4 regions of the Janthinobacterium sp. 35 genome follow, and region 3 is predicted to be linked to each of the others. Evidence: predicted binding sites of a transcription regulator. Region 3 holds the regulator's gene; each other region holds the start of a gene.

Region 1 (3,664 bases), 190 kb from region 3:
TGCTCGTTCTGCTCGAAGCTGACCAGGTGCGGCTCGTACGCCAGGCCCAGCTCTTCCAGCAGGATCGAGACCTTGATGCCGTTCGGCGTGGGCAGCGAATACAGCTGCAGGCGCTCGGGATGCAGTGCAGGCCATTTTTCGGTGATGGGGAAGTCGGAAAGTTGGGACATGGAAATCCTTATTCAAGTGGTTGACGCAGCGCAAGCAAGAAAGCAAGAAAGCAAGTATAGCCAAGCATGGCCGTTTCAGCAGGACAGCACATTCAGCCAAACAAGCCATGCAAAAACCAGCGCGGCGCGGCGTCTTCTGCGCTGCCGGCGATGCGTTCGCGGTAGACCCAGTAATGGGCATGGTCGCGTCCTTCCGCAATAAAATAATCGCGCGCCTGCGACTGGCCCCACCAGCCCGCCTCGATGCGCTCGGCAACGGACACCATTTTCAAAGGCGAGCCATAGAAGGGCCTGTGTTCGCGCATCAACAGGGCGATGGGCTGGGCCAGCAGCCAGCCGGGACGGGGCATGCCGGGCAAGCCGGGCGGCAAGTCGGGTAGCGCGCTTCTTGAAACGGGCTTGGCCGGCAGCGGCAGCCACTGGTTGGCCGCTTCGGGCCGGTAATCGGCGCGCGGCACTGCCTGCAAGACATTCTCGGTGCCCAGGCGCGCCACCAGCAATTCCAGCAAGCGCTGGCGCTCCTGCGGCGTGCCGCCCGGCTCGGGAAACAGGCTCTCGCTGGGCGGCGCCATCGGCTGCACCTGCAGCGCTTCCAGGGTCAGGCCGATCACGGGGGCGTCCAGCACCAGCTGCGCCAGGCGCTCCTTGAGCAAACGTACCAGGTGCTCGTCGCGCCAGACGGCCTCGCCCAGCGCCAGGTCGATGACGGTGGGCGCGCGCGCCACCCTGCCCCGCTCGTGCGCCAGCAGCAGCTGTATGCGCTCGACGGCAAATTGCCGCGCGCACAGCCAGCCCGTCATTTGCTGCAGCAGGCGGCGCGCGCCGAACAGCAGCGCGTCCGCGTGCTCGACGCGGTCGAACAATTCCAGGCTGGCGCGAAACGTGGGCGGCGCTTCGAGCCAGACGAACAGTTCCGTGCTGTGGCCATGCGCGTCGTCGAGCATCTCCAGCACGGCGGCGCCGCAACGGCGCTGCAAGCCGGGCCGGGGCAAGTGGCGCAGCTGCCCCAGGGTGCGGCAGCCGATGCCCTCGAACCAATCGAGCCAGGGGCGTGCGGGCGGCAGCAAGGCGCACGGCAGGCCGTCGAGGCGGCGCACCAGACTGGCCATGCTCAAGGTCCGGCCCCGGCGCGTGCCGGCGCGCGCCAGCAGCCAGGCGCCGCGCGCCGTGGGCGCACACGACAGCTGGGCCGTATAGCCCAGCGCGCGCAAGCTGGCCGCAATCTGCCGGCACAGGGCGCGCACGCCGCCGAACAGGCGCAGGCTGGCGCCCGCGTCGACCAGCAGGGTCGCTTCCTCGCCCTGCGCCACCAGCGGCGAGTATTGCAGCAGCGCCAGCGCCACCGCTTGCAGGGCCTGCGCTTCCAGTTCGGGCGAGCGTTCGTGCAGGCGCGCCTGCGGCGCCAGCATCAGCACGCCGCCACGGCGCATGCCCGGCTTGACGCCGGCCGCCCGCGCCAGCGGCGACAGGGCCATCACTTGCTCCTGCTCCAGCACCACGCCCAGCTGGTCAGCCGACCAGCGCGGGCAAAACACTTCGAGCGGAAGCCGGGGCAGGCACAGGCCGATCCAGAGTCGCATGGCGTCGCAATAATGAAGGAGGTTGCAGGGGCAGGAACAGGGGCGCGTCGCGCTGCGGCCCCCTGCGCTTGATGAAGCCGATCTCGATGCCGCCGGCGGCCGGGCGCACGGACAGGCGCAGCGGCGCCGGCGACGCATCCTGCGCGCCGTGCAAGGGGCGCAGCATGCAGAACAGGGTGTTGCCGCCTTGCGCGGCCAGGTGCAGCCGGCGCAGGCTGTCGGCGCGCACGTGCGACTGCCAGAACAGCAAGGCGCCGCAACTGCCGCTGCGCAAGATGTTTTCCGCTGCCCACAAGGCATCCTTGCTGCCGGCGCTTTTGAGCCACAGCAGTTGCGACGGCGCCAGACCCTGCGCGGCCAGGGCCAGCGCCTGCGGCGGATGCGGTGGCTGCAGCAGCACGATGGGCAAGCCCGGCAGCTGCGCCAGCGCGGGCGCCAGCAGCCGCAATTCGCCGCTGCCCGGCTGCTGCACCAGCAGATCGATGAGGCTGCCGCTGGGCCAGCCGCCGCCGGGCAGCTGCGCCGACAGGGCGGCAAAGCCCGTGTCCAGGCAGCGCGTGGCGCCCTGCCCCAGCTGCGATGCGCGCCATAAAGACGGGTGCAAGGCTTCCGGCGAGGCCATCAATTGTGAATGTTGCATCATTAGATAGAGAGATAAATACTGTATGCATATACAGTACTATCCAGTCCCGCTTTTGGCAAGGATTATCTGTCGGATAGCGTGCCCGGGGCCGCTCCGCCACGTCCGAAAAACCCCGTTTCTGGCATCGATTGCTGTACCATAAGCACTCTCCTTACCGTCTGGCAAAGTACCAGTCGGCTTCCTCCGTCCATAAGGAAATGCATTTGACTACCATCCAACTCATCAGCGCCATCGTCTTCGGCCTTGCGCTCATCCACACCTTCGCCGCCAAGTCGTTTGAAACATTGTCGCAGCGCCACCCCCGCCATGCGGGCTTGCTGCATTTGCTGGGCGAAGTGGAAGTCGTGTTCGGCTTCTGGGCCTTCATACTGATCATCATCATGGCCTTTGTCTCGGGCGGCGAGGCGGCCATCGAGTATGCCGAATCGCGCCAGTACACGGAACCGCTGTTCGTCTTTGTCGTCATGGTGGTGGCCGCCTCGCGCCCCGTGCTCGACGCCGTGCAGCGCCTGCTCAAGGGCGTGGCGCGCGTGATGCCGCTGCGCACGGAACTGGCCCTCGTCTGGCTGGGACTGGCGCTCGTGCCCCTGACGGGCTCGATGATCACGGAACCGGCCGCCATGACCCTGGCCGCGCTGATGCTGGCGCCGCAAATCTTCCGTCCGGGCATCCCCGAATGGCTGAAATATGGCGCGCTGGGCGTGCTGTTCGTCAACGTTTCCATCGGCGGCACCCTGACTTCGTACGCGGCCCCGCCCGTGCTGATGGTGGCCACCACGTGGAACTGGGACAGCGCCTACATGGCCAGCCATTTCGGCTGGAAAGCCGCCATCGCCGTGCTGGTCAACGCCACGGGCGTGAGCATCTTGCTGCGCAAATACCTGCACAGCAACACCTCCGATATCAAGCCGAAAGCCGGCGAAGTAGAAGCGCCGAAAGTGCCGCTGGCCGTCAGCCTCGTGCACATGATCGTACTGGCCGGCGTGGTGGCCCTGGCGCACCATCCCGTGCTGTTCTTCGGCCTGTTCCTGTTCTTCCTCGGCTTCGTACAAGCGTATGAGCGTTATCAAAGCCCGCTGATCCTCAAGGAAGGCTTGCTGGTCGGCTTCTTCCTGGGCGGCCTGGTGGTACTGGGCGGCATGCAGCAATGGTGGCTGCAACCCATCGTCTCCAGCCTGGAACCGCTAGCCCTGTTCTTCGGCGCCCTGGGCTTGACGGCCATTACCGACAATGCGGCCCTGACTTACCTCGGTTCGCTGATCGTCGGCATG
Region 2 (3,664 bases), 1.4 Mb from region 3:
CTGGTTCGGGTCGCCCCATTCCAGGTATTCGCCCGTCGTCAGGGGCAGGCTGGCATCCATCATGGTGTTCATCACGTCGACGAACGGTACGGCCGCGTGCACGGCGTGGAACAGTTCGGGACGCATGTTGACGACGGCGCCCATCAGCAAGCCGCCGGCGCTGCCGCCCTGGATGATCAGGCGGTTCGGGCTGGTCCATTTTTCGCGCACCAGGTAGTCGGCGCTGTCGATGAAGTCATTGAAGGTGTTTTTCTTCTTCATCAGCATGCCGTCTTCATGCCACGCCTCGCCCATGTCCGTGCCGCCGCGGATATGCGCCTGGGCATAGATGACGCCCCGCTCCAGCAGGCTGATGCGGCTGATGGCAAAACTGGCTTCCGTGGAAATGCCATACGAGCCATACGAGTACAGCAGCAGCGGCGCGGAACCGTCGAGCTTGACGCCTTTCTTGTAGACGATCCACAGCGGCACTTGCACGCCATCGCGCGCGGTCACCCACAGGCGCTGCGTGGTGTAGCGGCTGCCGTCAAAGCCGCCGACGATTTCCTGCTGTTTCAGCACCGTGCGCTTGCCATCCTGCATGCTGACGTCGATGACGGTGGGCGGCGTGACGGGCGACTGGTAGGACATGCGAAATTGCGTGGCGGAAAATTCGGGCGTGCCGGCCGCCGTGGCCAGGTAGACGGGGTCGTCGAACTGCACCGTCTTCCAGTTTTTATGCGCAAAATCAAAGATGCGCGCGCGGTTCAGGGCGCGCGCCTTTTCCATCACCACCAGGTAGCCCTGGAACACGTCGATGGACTGGATCACGGCGTCCTTGTTGTGCGGCACGACGGGTTTCCAGTTCTTTTGCTGCGGGGCAGTGACTGGCGCGCTGACGACGCGGAAATTCTTCGCGTCCTTGTTGGTCAGAATATACAGCTGGCCGTCGCGGTGTTCGATGCCGTAGCGGTGGCCTTTTTCGCGTTTCAGCACGGACTGGAAGCTGCCTTCCGGCTTGCTCGTTGGCAGCAGCAGCACTTCGCTCGTATCCGTGCTGCGCGCGGTGAGCATAAAGTAGCGATGATCGCGCGTGCGGCTCACGCCGATGGCGAATTGTTCCACTGGCTCGTGGTAGACCTGCTGCGGCGTGCCGCCCAGGGCCAGGCGGAACAAGCGGTCCGCGCGCTTGGTGGTGGCGTCTTCCTGCGTCAGCATCAGCGTGGCATTGTCCGCCGCCCAGGCCAAGGACGTGACTCTAGGCATGGTGTCGCCCAGCAACTTGCCCGTCTTCAAATCCTTGACATGCAGTTCGTACTGGCGGAAACCCGTCGTGTCGGTGGTGTAGGCCAGCAATTGCTCATTCGGGCTGATGGCAAACGCACGCACGGCAAAGAATTTGTGGCCTTCAGCCAATTGATTCTGGTCCAGCAGGATTTCCTCAGCTGCCTGCGCATCGTAGGCGCCATGTGCGCCGACAGGGCGGCGGCAATGCAGCGGGTATTGCTTGCCCGCTTCCGTGCGCGTGTAATAGTAAAAGTTACCCTGGCGCGCAGGCACGGACAGGTCCACTTCCTGCATGCGGCCCTTGATCTCCGCAGTCACCTTGTCGGCCAGCGGCTGGATGGGGGCCGTGACGGCCGCCGTGTAGGCGTTTTCCGCATTCAGGTAGTCGATCACGGCAGGATCGGTCTTCTTTTGCAGCCAGCGGTAGTCGTCCGTGACGAGCGTGCCGTGGCGCGTTTCCTGCCAGGCTGTCTTGGCGGCGACCGGCGCGGTGGGCGTGGCAACGGTGGTGGTGGTGTCGGCCAGCGCGGATGGCGCCAGGGTGGACAACAGCAGGGCCGGCAGGATGGATGACCAGGCGGACCGGCGGCGCGCAGCGTGATGGGTAATGGACAAGGCGACTCCTTTGAATAGTTGTGTCAGGATTGTAATCTTGCCATTGAGAAAAGCAACTGCCAGGCACCACCAATGCGTGCGTTTCAACTTGCATCCACGGGCATTTCCAGCGATACTGTATATAACTACAGTATCCTGCCGCGAGGTGTCCTTGACCACATCTGCCTGCCCACTTCCCGAGCCACCCGCCCGCCGCTGGATAGCCCACCTGGACATGGATGCCTTCTTTGCCTCCGTGGAACTGCTGAAATATCCCGAATTGCGCGGCGAAGCCGTCGTCATTGGCGGCGGGCGCCTGCAGCAACCCATGCTGCTGGAAGATGGCACGCGGCAGTTTGCGCGCATGCGCGACTACGTGGGGCGCGGCGTCGTCACCACTTCCACCTATGCGGCGCGCAAGTTTGGCGTGTTTTCCGCCATGGGCATCATGAAGGCGGCGAAATTGGCGCCCGACAGCATCCTGTTGCCCGCCGACTTCGAGGCCTACCGTGAATACTCCGCCCGCTTCAAGCAAGCCGTGGCCCAGTTGTGTCCCATCATCCAGAACGTGGGCATCGATGAAATCTATGTCGACCTGACGGAATACGGCGAGCAGGCGCCGGCCATGGCGGCGCGCCTGAAGGCGGCCGTGTTCGAGGCGACGGGCCTGTCGTGCTCGGTCGGCCTGGCGCCCAACAAATTGCTGGCAAAAATCTGTTCCGACCTGGAAAAGCCCGATGGCTTGACCATTTTGTCGCCCGAGGATATCGAAACCAGGGTCTGGCCCTTGCCGGCAAAAAAGATCAACGGCATCGGCCCGAAGGCGACGGCCAAGCTGGAAGCGCTGGGCATAGTGACCATCGGCGAGCTGGCGCGGGCCGATCTCACCATGCTGCGCACGCAGTTCGGCGACCTGTACACGGGCTGGCTGCGCCAGGCGGCGCTGGGCATCGACGAGCGGCCCGTGCAGACGAGCCGGGAAACCAAGTCCGTCAGCCGCGAGACGACGTTCGAGCGCGACTTGCAGGTGGTGCGCGACCGCGCCACCCTGTCGGAAAAGCTGGAAAGCCTGTGCACGCGCGTGGCGGGCGACCTGGATAAACAATCGCTGGCGGGGCGCACGGTGGGCATCAAGCTGCGCTTCGAGGATTTCAGCACCGTTACGCGCGACATCACCTTGCCCAGCGCCACGGCGGACGCCGCCGCCATCCTGCGCGCCAGCCGCGATTGTCTGCGGCGCGTGCCCTTTGACAAGAAAATCCGCCTGCTGGGCGTGCGCATCTCGACCTTGTCCGATCCGGCCATCGTGACGCGGCAGGCGCCAGCCCAGGCGGAGCTGTTTCCCAGGCTCTAGCGGCGTTTCCTGCAAGATACATACCGCGCCGGACCGCGCTTTTGACGGCATTTTCACGTCGAAAGTGTAGAATGGCGTTCCCCTGGCACTACTGAAACAAACGGAAGACAAAAACTATGTGGTTCAAGAATCTTCAGATTTACCGCCTGCCCGCACCATGGGCTTATACGCCAGAACAACTGGAAGAGGCCTTGTCCTCGAACAAATTTACGCCGGCGACCAGCATGGATCTGATGCGCCAGGGCTGGGATACGCCACGCCCGAATGGCGGTCTGGTGCATGTGGTCAACAAGCAGATGCTGATCTTGCTGGGCACGGAAAAGAAACTGCTGCCAGCCACCGTCATCAACCAGGTGGCCAAGGCCCGCGCTGCCGAGATGGAAGAAGCGCAAGGCTTTGCGCCGGGTAAAAAAGCCATGAAAGAATTGAAGGAGCGCGTGGCCGACGAGT
Region 3 (3,664 bases):
TACCTGGATCGCCTGGAATATGCGCGCCACCATCCGAAGGCGGCAGCGCCGGAAGATACGCCACGTTCCCAGCTGAACCTGAACCTCGCCACCACCGAAGGGTGATGTGGAGCCCGGCTATGGCCGGGCTTTTTTTTCGGGGTCAGACCCGTCGGGTCTGACCCCAGCACTTGCCTTGGGTTAAGCGGCAAATCGAACTCCGGAACTTCCACCATGACCACCAAAAAAACCTACGGCTTTACCACCACCATCCTGCATAACGACCGCCGCAAGGGTATCGAGCACGGCTCGCTGCACAAACCTGTGCACACCTCCGTCGCCTTCGGCTACAGCGACGCACGCCAGCTCGCTTCCGTGTTCCAGGGCAAGGAGCCCGGTTTCCGCTACGGCCGCCAGGGCAATCCGACGGTGTCCGCGCTGGAAGACAAGGTCAACAAGATGGAAGATGGCGTGGCCACCTTGTGTTTCGCCACCGGCATGGGCGCCATCGGCGCCGTGGTGCAGTCGCTGCTGCGCGCGGGCGACCATGTGGTGTCGTCGGCCTTTTTGTTTGGCAATACCAACAGCCTGTGGCAAACGGTGACGGGGCAGGGCATCGCCGTCTCCTTCGTCGACGCCACCGAGGTGGCCAACGTGGCGGCCGCCATCACGCCGCAAACGCGGATTGTTTTCGTGGAAACCATCGCCAATCCACGCACGCAGATCGCCGACCTGGCAAAGATCGGCGCCTTGTGCAAGGAACGCGGCATTTTGTACATCGTCGACAACACCATGACGACGCCTTACCTGTTCCGCCCGAAAGCGGTGGGCGCGGGCCTGGTGGTCAATGCGCTGACGAAATCCATCGGCGGCCACGGCAATGCGCTGGGCGGCAGCTTGACGGACACGGGCGTGTTCGACTGGACGCAGTACCCGAACATTTTCGACAATTATAAAAAGGCGGCGCCCGCGCAGTGGGGCATCGCGCAAATCCGCGCCAAGGCCTTGCGCGACTTCGGCGCATCGCTGGGCCCGGAAGCGGCGCACCATATCGCCGTCGGCGCGGAAACCATGGCCTTGCGCATGGACCGCACCTGTTCCAATGCCCTGGCGCTGGCCAGCATGCTGGCCGCCGACCCGCGCGTGGCGGCAGTGCATTACCCGGGCTTGGCGTCGCACCCGCAGCACGCGCTGGCGACGGACTTGTTCCGCAGCTATGGCTCGCTGTTCAGCTTTGAATTAAAAGATGGCATCGATTGCTTCGATTTCCTGAATCGTTTGAATCTGGCCATTCCAGCGAGCAACCTCGGTGACACGCGCACCCTGGTCATTCCCGTCGCCCACACGATCTTTTATGAGATGGGTGCCGAGCGCCGCGCCAGCATGGGCATTGCCGAGTCCTTGATCCGCGTGTCGGTGGGTATTGAGGATGAGGCCGATTTGCTCGAGGATTTCCGTAGCGCGCTGGATGTATAAAACGCCTGGACAATAAAAAAGGGCCGCAACAGTCATGCTGTTGCGGCCCTTTTTGCATGTACTTGATTAATGCCAGCTGCGCATCAGTCCCACTGCCAAACCTTCCAGTGCAAACTCATCTTCCGGCGACACGGTAATGACCTTGAAGTCGGGATTTTCCGGCAGCAGTTCGATGACGGAACCCGTCTTCTTGTAGCGCTTGACGGTGACTTCGTCGCCGATGCGGGCCACGACGATCTGGCCGTTTTTGGCGCTGTCGACCTTCTTGACGGCCAATAAGTCGCCATCCATGATGCCGGCGTCGCGCATGGACCAGCCGCGTACTTTCAGCAGGAAGTCGGGCTTGGCCGAGAACAGGGCCGGGTCCACGTTGTAGCTAGCTTCCAGGTTTTCCTGTGCCAGGATGGGCGAGCCTGCCGCCACCCGGCCGATCAGGGGCAGCGACATCAGCAGCGCTGCCGGCACCTTCGATGGCGCTGCTTCGGCTGCCGCACCGATCAGGCGGATGCCGCGCGAGGTGCCAGGCGAAATCTCGATCGCGCCCTTGCGGGCCAGGGCTTGCAAATGCTCTTCGGCCGCATTGGCCGATTTGAAACCCAGTTCATTGGCGATTTCGGCACGGGTGGGAGGAAAACCCGTGTTTTCAATCGCGTCCTTGATCAGGTTCAGGATTTGTTCTTGTCGTGCTGTCAGCTTGATCATGAGCGGTGGGTGCATACTAAAATGCTGTCTATATGAACAGTCTGTATTTTTGTACAGTATCGCCCACTATGCAAGGGGATTTCGGTTATTTGCGCGAATTTCGTGCGAAATACTGGAATGGGCAGGAAAAAACGCCTGGCCTGCCCCGTGCGCGGGCCGCTTGTTGAAGGAATGATTGAAACGTTTGCAAAAGGCGGTTATAATCTTCGGCTGACCTTCCCACACCCGTCTTGACGCCGGGGTGGGCGATTATCAATCCGACCTGAAGGAGTTTGCATGCGTCATTATGAAATAGTCTTTATCGTCCATCCGGACCAGAGCGAGCAAGTGCCCGCGATGATCGAACGTTACAAAGCCAGCGTAACCACCCGCGGCGGTTCGGTTCACCGCGTGGAAGATTGGGGCCGCCGTCAAATGGCTTACTCGATCCAAAAGCTGCCTAAAGCACACTACATCTGCCTGAACATCGAATGCGACAACGAGACCCTGGTCGAGTTGGAAACAGCATTCAAATTCAATGATGCCGTGTTGCGTCACCTGACCGTTAAAATGAAGAAAGCTGAAACAGCTCCTTCGCCGATGATGAAATCGGTACAACGCGAAGACGCGGCCAAAAGCCACCGCACCGAAGCACCAGCAGCCGCTCCTGCCGCAGCAGCAGCTTAATTCTTGACCAGGATCGTGCGCTGAACCAGCTACAAGTAACCGCCATCATTGCCGAGCGCGAAATATTGCGCTATACCCCGGCAGGGCTGCCGATTGTGAATGCAGTATTGCAACACAGTTCGCAGCAGATGGAAGCAGGGATTGCCCGTTTGACCGAGTTTGATGTTGCCGCGCTAGCCGCTGGCGAAATTTCAGGCCGGTTCAGCCAGGCAAGCTTGGGCGGGGTGTATCAGTTCACGGGTTTCCTGGCCAGGAAGAGCCGCAACAGCAAGAGTTTGGTGTTTCACATCATTGATTTTAGTGCAGTCAATTCTGACTAGCGCATTTTAGATACAGGAGCCTGACATGGCATTCGGTAAAAAGTTCGACAAAAATAAGCTCAAGCTTAAAGAAAAACGCAAACAGCAAAATCCGTTGTTCAAACGCAAGAAGTTCTGCCGCTTCACCGCAGCTCACGTTGAGCAAGTCGACTACAAAGACGTCGACACGCTGAAAGACTTCGTCCAAGAAAACGGCAAGATCATGCCAGCACGCCTGACCGGTACCAAAGCGCACTACCAGCGCCAAGTCGACACCGCAATCAAGCGCGCTCGCTTCCTCGCGCTGCTGCCATACACCGATCTGCACCACGCTTAATCGGTCAGATATTCCTGGAGAAGAACTATGCAAATCATTCTGTTAGAAAAAGTTGTTAACGTCGGTAACCTCGGCGAAGTCGTCAAAGTCAAAGACGGTTACGCACGTAACTTCCTGATCCCGCAACGCCTGGCACGTCGTGCTACGGCAACCGCTGTGGCTGAATTCGAAGTCAAGCGCGCCGAACTGGAAAAAGCTGCTGCCG
Region 4 (3,664 bases), 1.0 Mb from region 3:
AATGCGGTAAAAGCGTTCGAACACGTGCGCCCGCTCGCCCTGCGGTATGCCGGGGCCCGTATCCTCCACTTCCAGGATGGCCAGTTCCAGGGTGCTGCGCACGCGCACCGTGACGCTGCCGCCAGCGGGCGTGTAGCGCAGGGCATTGTCGATCAGATTACTCAGCAGTTCACGCAGCATCATGGGATTGCCGGAAATCATGATCGAATACGCGGGTTGTTCGAAGCCCAGGTCGATATGCTGGGCAAACGACGCTTGCACCCAGTCCTGCACCACGCCGCGCGCCAGTTCGCTCAGCTCGATCGGCTCGAACGCCGTGCCCGCCTGCGGCTGGTTTTCCGCGCGCGCCAGGGCCAGCAGCTGGTTCACCAGGCGCGTGGCCGCTTCCGAACTTTTCGCCAGCTGCAGCAGCGAGCGGTGAATCTCGTCGTGGTCGGTCTGGCGCAGGGCCAGCTCCGATTGCATGCGCATGCCGGCCAGCGGCGTTTTCATCTGGTGCGCGGCATCGGCGATGAAGCGTTTCTGCATGTCGATCGACAGCGATAGCCGCGCCAGCATCTCGTTGAGCGAACCGACCAATGGCGTGATTTCCTCGGGCACCTGGCCCGATTCGATGGGAGAGAGGTCGTCGGGCGGCCGGGCGCGTATGCGCTCCTGCAATTGTGCCAGCGGCGACAGGCCGCGCGCCAGGGCAAACCAGACCAGGGCCAGGATCACGGGCAGGATGATGAACTGCGGCAAGATCACGCCCTTGATGATTTCATTGGCCAACTGGGCGCGCTTTTCCAGCGTCTCTGCCACTTGCACCAGCGTGCGGCGCGGTTCGTCGTCGCTGCCGGACGGCATGTCGAGATAGGTAAACGCCACGCGCACGGGCGTGCCGTGGATGGTGTCGTTGCGAAACAGCACCATGCCGCTGCGGTATTTGTCGGGCTCTTGCGGCGGCGGCAAGTCGCGGTCGCCATCGAGGTATTCGCCGCGCCCGCCCACCACCAGGTAATACAGGGTGTCGACATCGTCGGCGCGCAGGAAGTCGCGGCCGCTGCGATTCTTGTCCGGCACGCGGCGCAGCAGCGCGCCGTCGGCCTGCTTGACTTGCTGCGTCAGCACCGTCACGCTGTCTTCCAGCGCATGGTCGAACGGTTGATTGGCGATACCCTTGGCCACCAAGTAGGTGATGGCGATGCTCATCGGCCACAGCAGCAGCAAGGGCGCCAGCATCCAGTCGAGGATTTCGCCAAACAGCGAATGCTCGATGGTGTCATCCTGCTCCGTGGTGGGCGGCTCGAACCAGTCGTCGTCGTCCACCTCGTCCGCTGGCGCTTCGCGCGCCTTCACTTGCTGGCGGGGCCGCTGGCCGGGCCTGCCGCTTCGCTCGCTTCGGCGTTCAGGCGCGCCGCTTCCGAGTATTTTTCCAGGCAATAGCCGAGGCCGCGCACGGTGGCGATGCGCACCCCGCCCACCTCGATCTTCTTGCGCAGCCGGTGCACATACACCTCGATGGCGTTGTTCGACACTTCTTCACCCCATTCGCACAGGTGGTCGACCAGTTGCTCTTTCGAGACGAGGCGGCCGGTGCGGCCCAGCAGGATTTCCAGCAAGCCCAGTTCGCGCGCCGACAGGTCGAGCATCTGGTCGTTGATGTAGGCGCTGCGCCCCACCTGGTCGTAGCTGAGGGGGCCGTGCTTGATGACGGTGGCGCCGCCACCGGCGCCGCGGCGTGTCAGGGCGCGCACTCTTGCCTCCAGTTCCGACAGGGCGAACGGCTTGGCCATATAATCATCGGCACCGAGGTCGAGGCCATTCACGCGTTGTTCGATGGAATCGGCAGCCGTCAGGATCAGCACCGGCAGCAGCGAGGCGCGCGCGCGCAGGCGGCGCAGCACCTCCAGGCCGGACATCTTCGGCAGGCCCAAATCGAGGATCAGCAGGTCGAATTCCTGGGTGGACAGGGCCGTATCGGCCTCCTGGCCGGTCTTCACGTAGTCGATGGCATAACCGGACTGGCGCAGCGAGCGGGTCAGGCCATCGGCCAGCACGCTGTCATCTTCGGCAAGTAAAATACGCATGGTGCACTTCCTATGCTTGCAACATCAGGACATCTGAAGTGTGTATTGTGTTTCATTTTCCGCAAGGTGGATAGTTTTTGTGAAAAACCAGGGTTGTATTGATCTGTTTCAAAACAAATCCACGTTCCGCTTGCATTGATCACTGTTTTTTTATACAGTACTGTCTGTGTAAAGAATTTAACCCACTGGCGCTATCGCAGGCTGCAGGATTCAACTGGATTCGCAACTGTAGAACGGCTGAAAGAACATATGGACGATAAAAAAGCTGTAGTACCCGCATCGGAAAAAGCCAAGGCGCTCGCCGCCGCACTGGCGCAGATCGAGAAGCAGTTTGGCAAAGGTTCGGTCATGCGCATGGATGCCAGCGCGGTGATCGAAGAAGTGCAAGTCGTGTCGACCGGTTCGCTCGGCCTCGATATCGCGCTGGGCGTAGGCGGCTTGCCGCGCGGCCGCGTGGTGGAAATCTACGGTCCTGAATCGTCGGGTAAAACCACCTTGACCCTGCAAACCATTGCTGAAATGCAAAAACTCGGCGGCACGTGCGCCTTTATCGATGCCGAGCACGCGCTCGACGTCGGTTACGCGCAAAAGCTGGGTGTTAACCTGCACGAATTGCTGATCTCGCAACCGGACACGGGCGAGCAGGCACTGGAAATCTGCGACGCCCTCGTGCGTTCGGGCAGCGTCGACCTGGTCGTCATCGACTCCGTGGCCGCACTGACGCCACGCGCCGAGATCGAAGGCGACATGGGCGACTCGCTGCCAGGCTTGCAAGCGCGTCTGATGTCGCAAGCCCTGCGTAAATTGACCGGTTCCATCAACCGCACCAATACCCTGGTCATCTTCATCAACCAGATCCGCATGAAGATCGGCGTGATGTTCGGCAGCCCTGAAACCACCACCGGCGGCAATGCGCTGAAATTCTACGCCTCCGTGCGCCTCGATATCCGCCGCACCGGCTCGATCAAGTCCGGCGATGAAGTGATTGGCAACGAAACCAAGGTCAAGGTCGTCAAGAACAAGATCGCGCCACCGTTCAAGGAAGCGCACTTCGACATCCTGTACGGCGCCGGCACCTCGCGCGAAGGCGAAATCCTGGACCTGGGCTCGGATGCCAAGATCGTGGAAAAATCCGGTTCGTGGTACAGCTACAACGGCGAACGCATCGGCCAGGGCAAGGACAACGCCCGCGCCTTCCTGCAAGAGCGTCCGGCGCTGGCCCGCGAAATCGAAAACAAGGTCCGCGCGTCGCTGGGCGTGCGCGAACTGCCACCGCTGGCTGCTGAAAAGCCGGAAAAAGCGGATAAAGCCGCCGACAAGGCTGCCAAGGCGGAAGCCAAGGCAGAGTAGGTCGGATTGGCGCGGCAAAGCCGTGCGTAATCCGACAACACCACAGACGTCAACAATGTTGTCGGATTACGGCCCAAGGGGCCTGATCCGACCTACGCATGGCTTGCCGCAAGGTAGGACCCTGATCGCCGTCCCGCGCTGTTGCGCCGGGCGGCGATTGTGTTTGGGTGCTGTGATCGTGGAATGAAAGACAAGGTGGGTGTATGGCTGCAGTACAACTAAGCCTGAAGGGCAGGGCGCTCCGC

What was found. The regulator LexA, encoded in region 3, represses DNA repair genes until DNA is damaged. The targets are predictions, from matches to a motif close to ACTGTATNNNNATACAGT.
Region 1: the regulator LexA is predicted to act here: its motif matches at 2,411-2,428, upstream of imuA (translesion DNA synthesis-associated protein ImuA).
Region 2: the regulator LexA is predicted to act here: its motif matches at 1,996-2,013, upstream of dinB (DNA polymerase IV).
Region 4: the regulator LexA is predicted to act here: its motif matches at 2,211-2,228, upstream of recA (recombinase RecA).

Annotation. Positions count from the first base shown of each region.
Region 1 is NZ_PEFN01000001.1:4,038,748-4,042,411, reverse strand. Features, by position in the region: gene CLU93_RS18030 (glutathione S-transferase N-terminal domain-containing protein) at 1-170, opposite strand, end outside; gene CLU93_RS18025 (Y-family DNA polymerase) at 263-1,750, opposite strand; gene imuA (translesion DNA synthesis-associated protein ImuA) at 1,680-2,390, opposite strand; gene CLU93_RS18015 (putative Na+/H+ antiporter) at 2,597-3,664, shown strand, end outside.
Region 2 is NZ_PEFN01000001.1:2,843,497-2,847,160, forward strand. Features, by position in the region: gene CLU93_RS12700 (S9 family peptidase) at 1-1,881, opposite strand, end outside; gene dinB (DNA polymerase IV) at 2,033-3,214, shown strand; gene CLU93_RS12710 (recombination-associated protein RdgC) at 3,331-3,664, shown strand, end outside.
Region 3 is NZ_PEFN01000001.1:4,225,480-4,229,143, forward strand. Features, by position in the region: gene purF (amidophosphoribosyltransferase) at 1-105, shown strand, start outside; gene CLU93_RS18840 (cystathionine gamma-synthase family protein) at 214-1,455, shown strand; gene lexA (transcriptional repressor LexA) at 1,522-2,157, opposite strand; gene rpsF (30S ribosomal protein S6) at 2,434-2,823, shown strand; gene priB (primosomal replication protein N) at 2,844-3,143, shown strand; gene rpsR (30S ribosomal protein S18) at 3,169-3,459, shown strand; gene rplI (50S ribosomal protein L9) at 3,487-3,664, shown strand, end outside.
Region 4 is NZ_PEFN01000001.1:3,222,347-3,226,010, forward strand. Features, by position in the region: gene CLU93_RS14325 (sensor histidine kinase) at 1-1,338, opposite strand, end outside; gene CLU93_RS14330 (response regulator) at 1,335-2,069, opposite strand; gene recA (recombinase RecA) at 2,319-3,419, shown strand; gene recX (recombination regulator RecX) at 3,623-3,664, shown strand, end outside.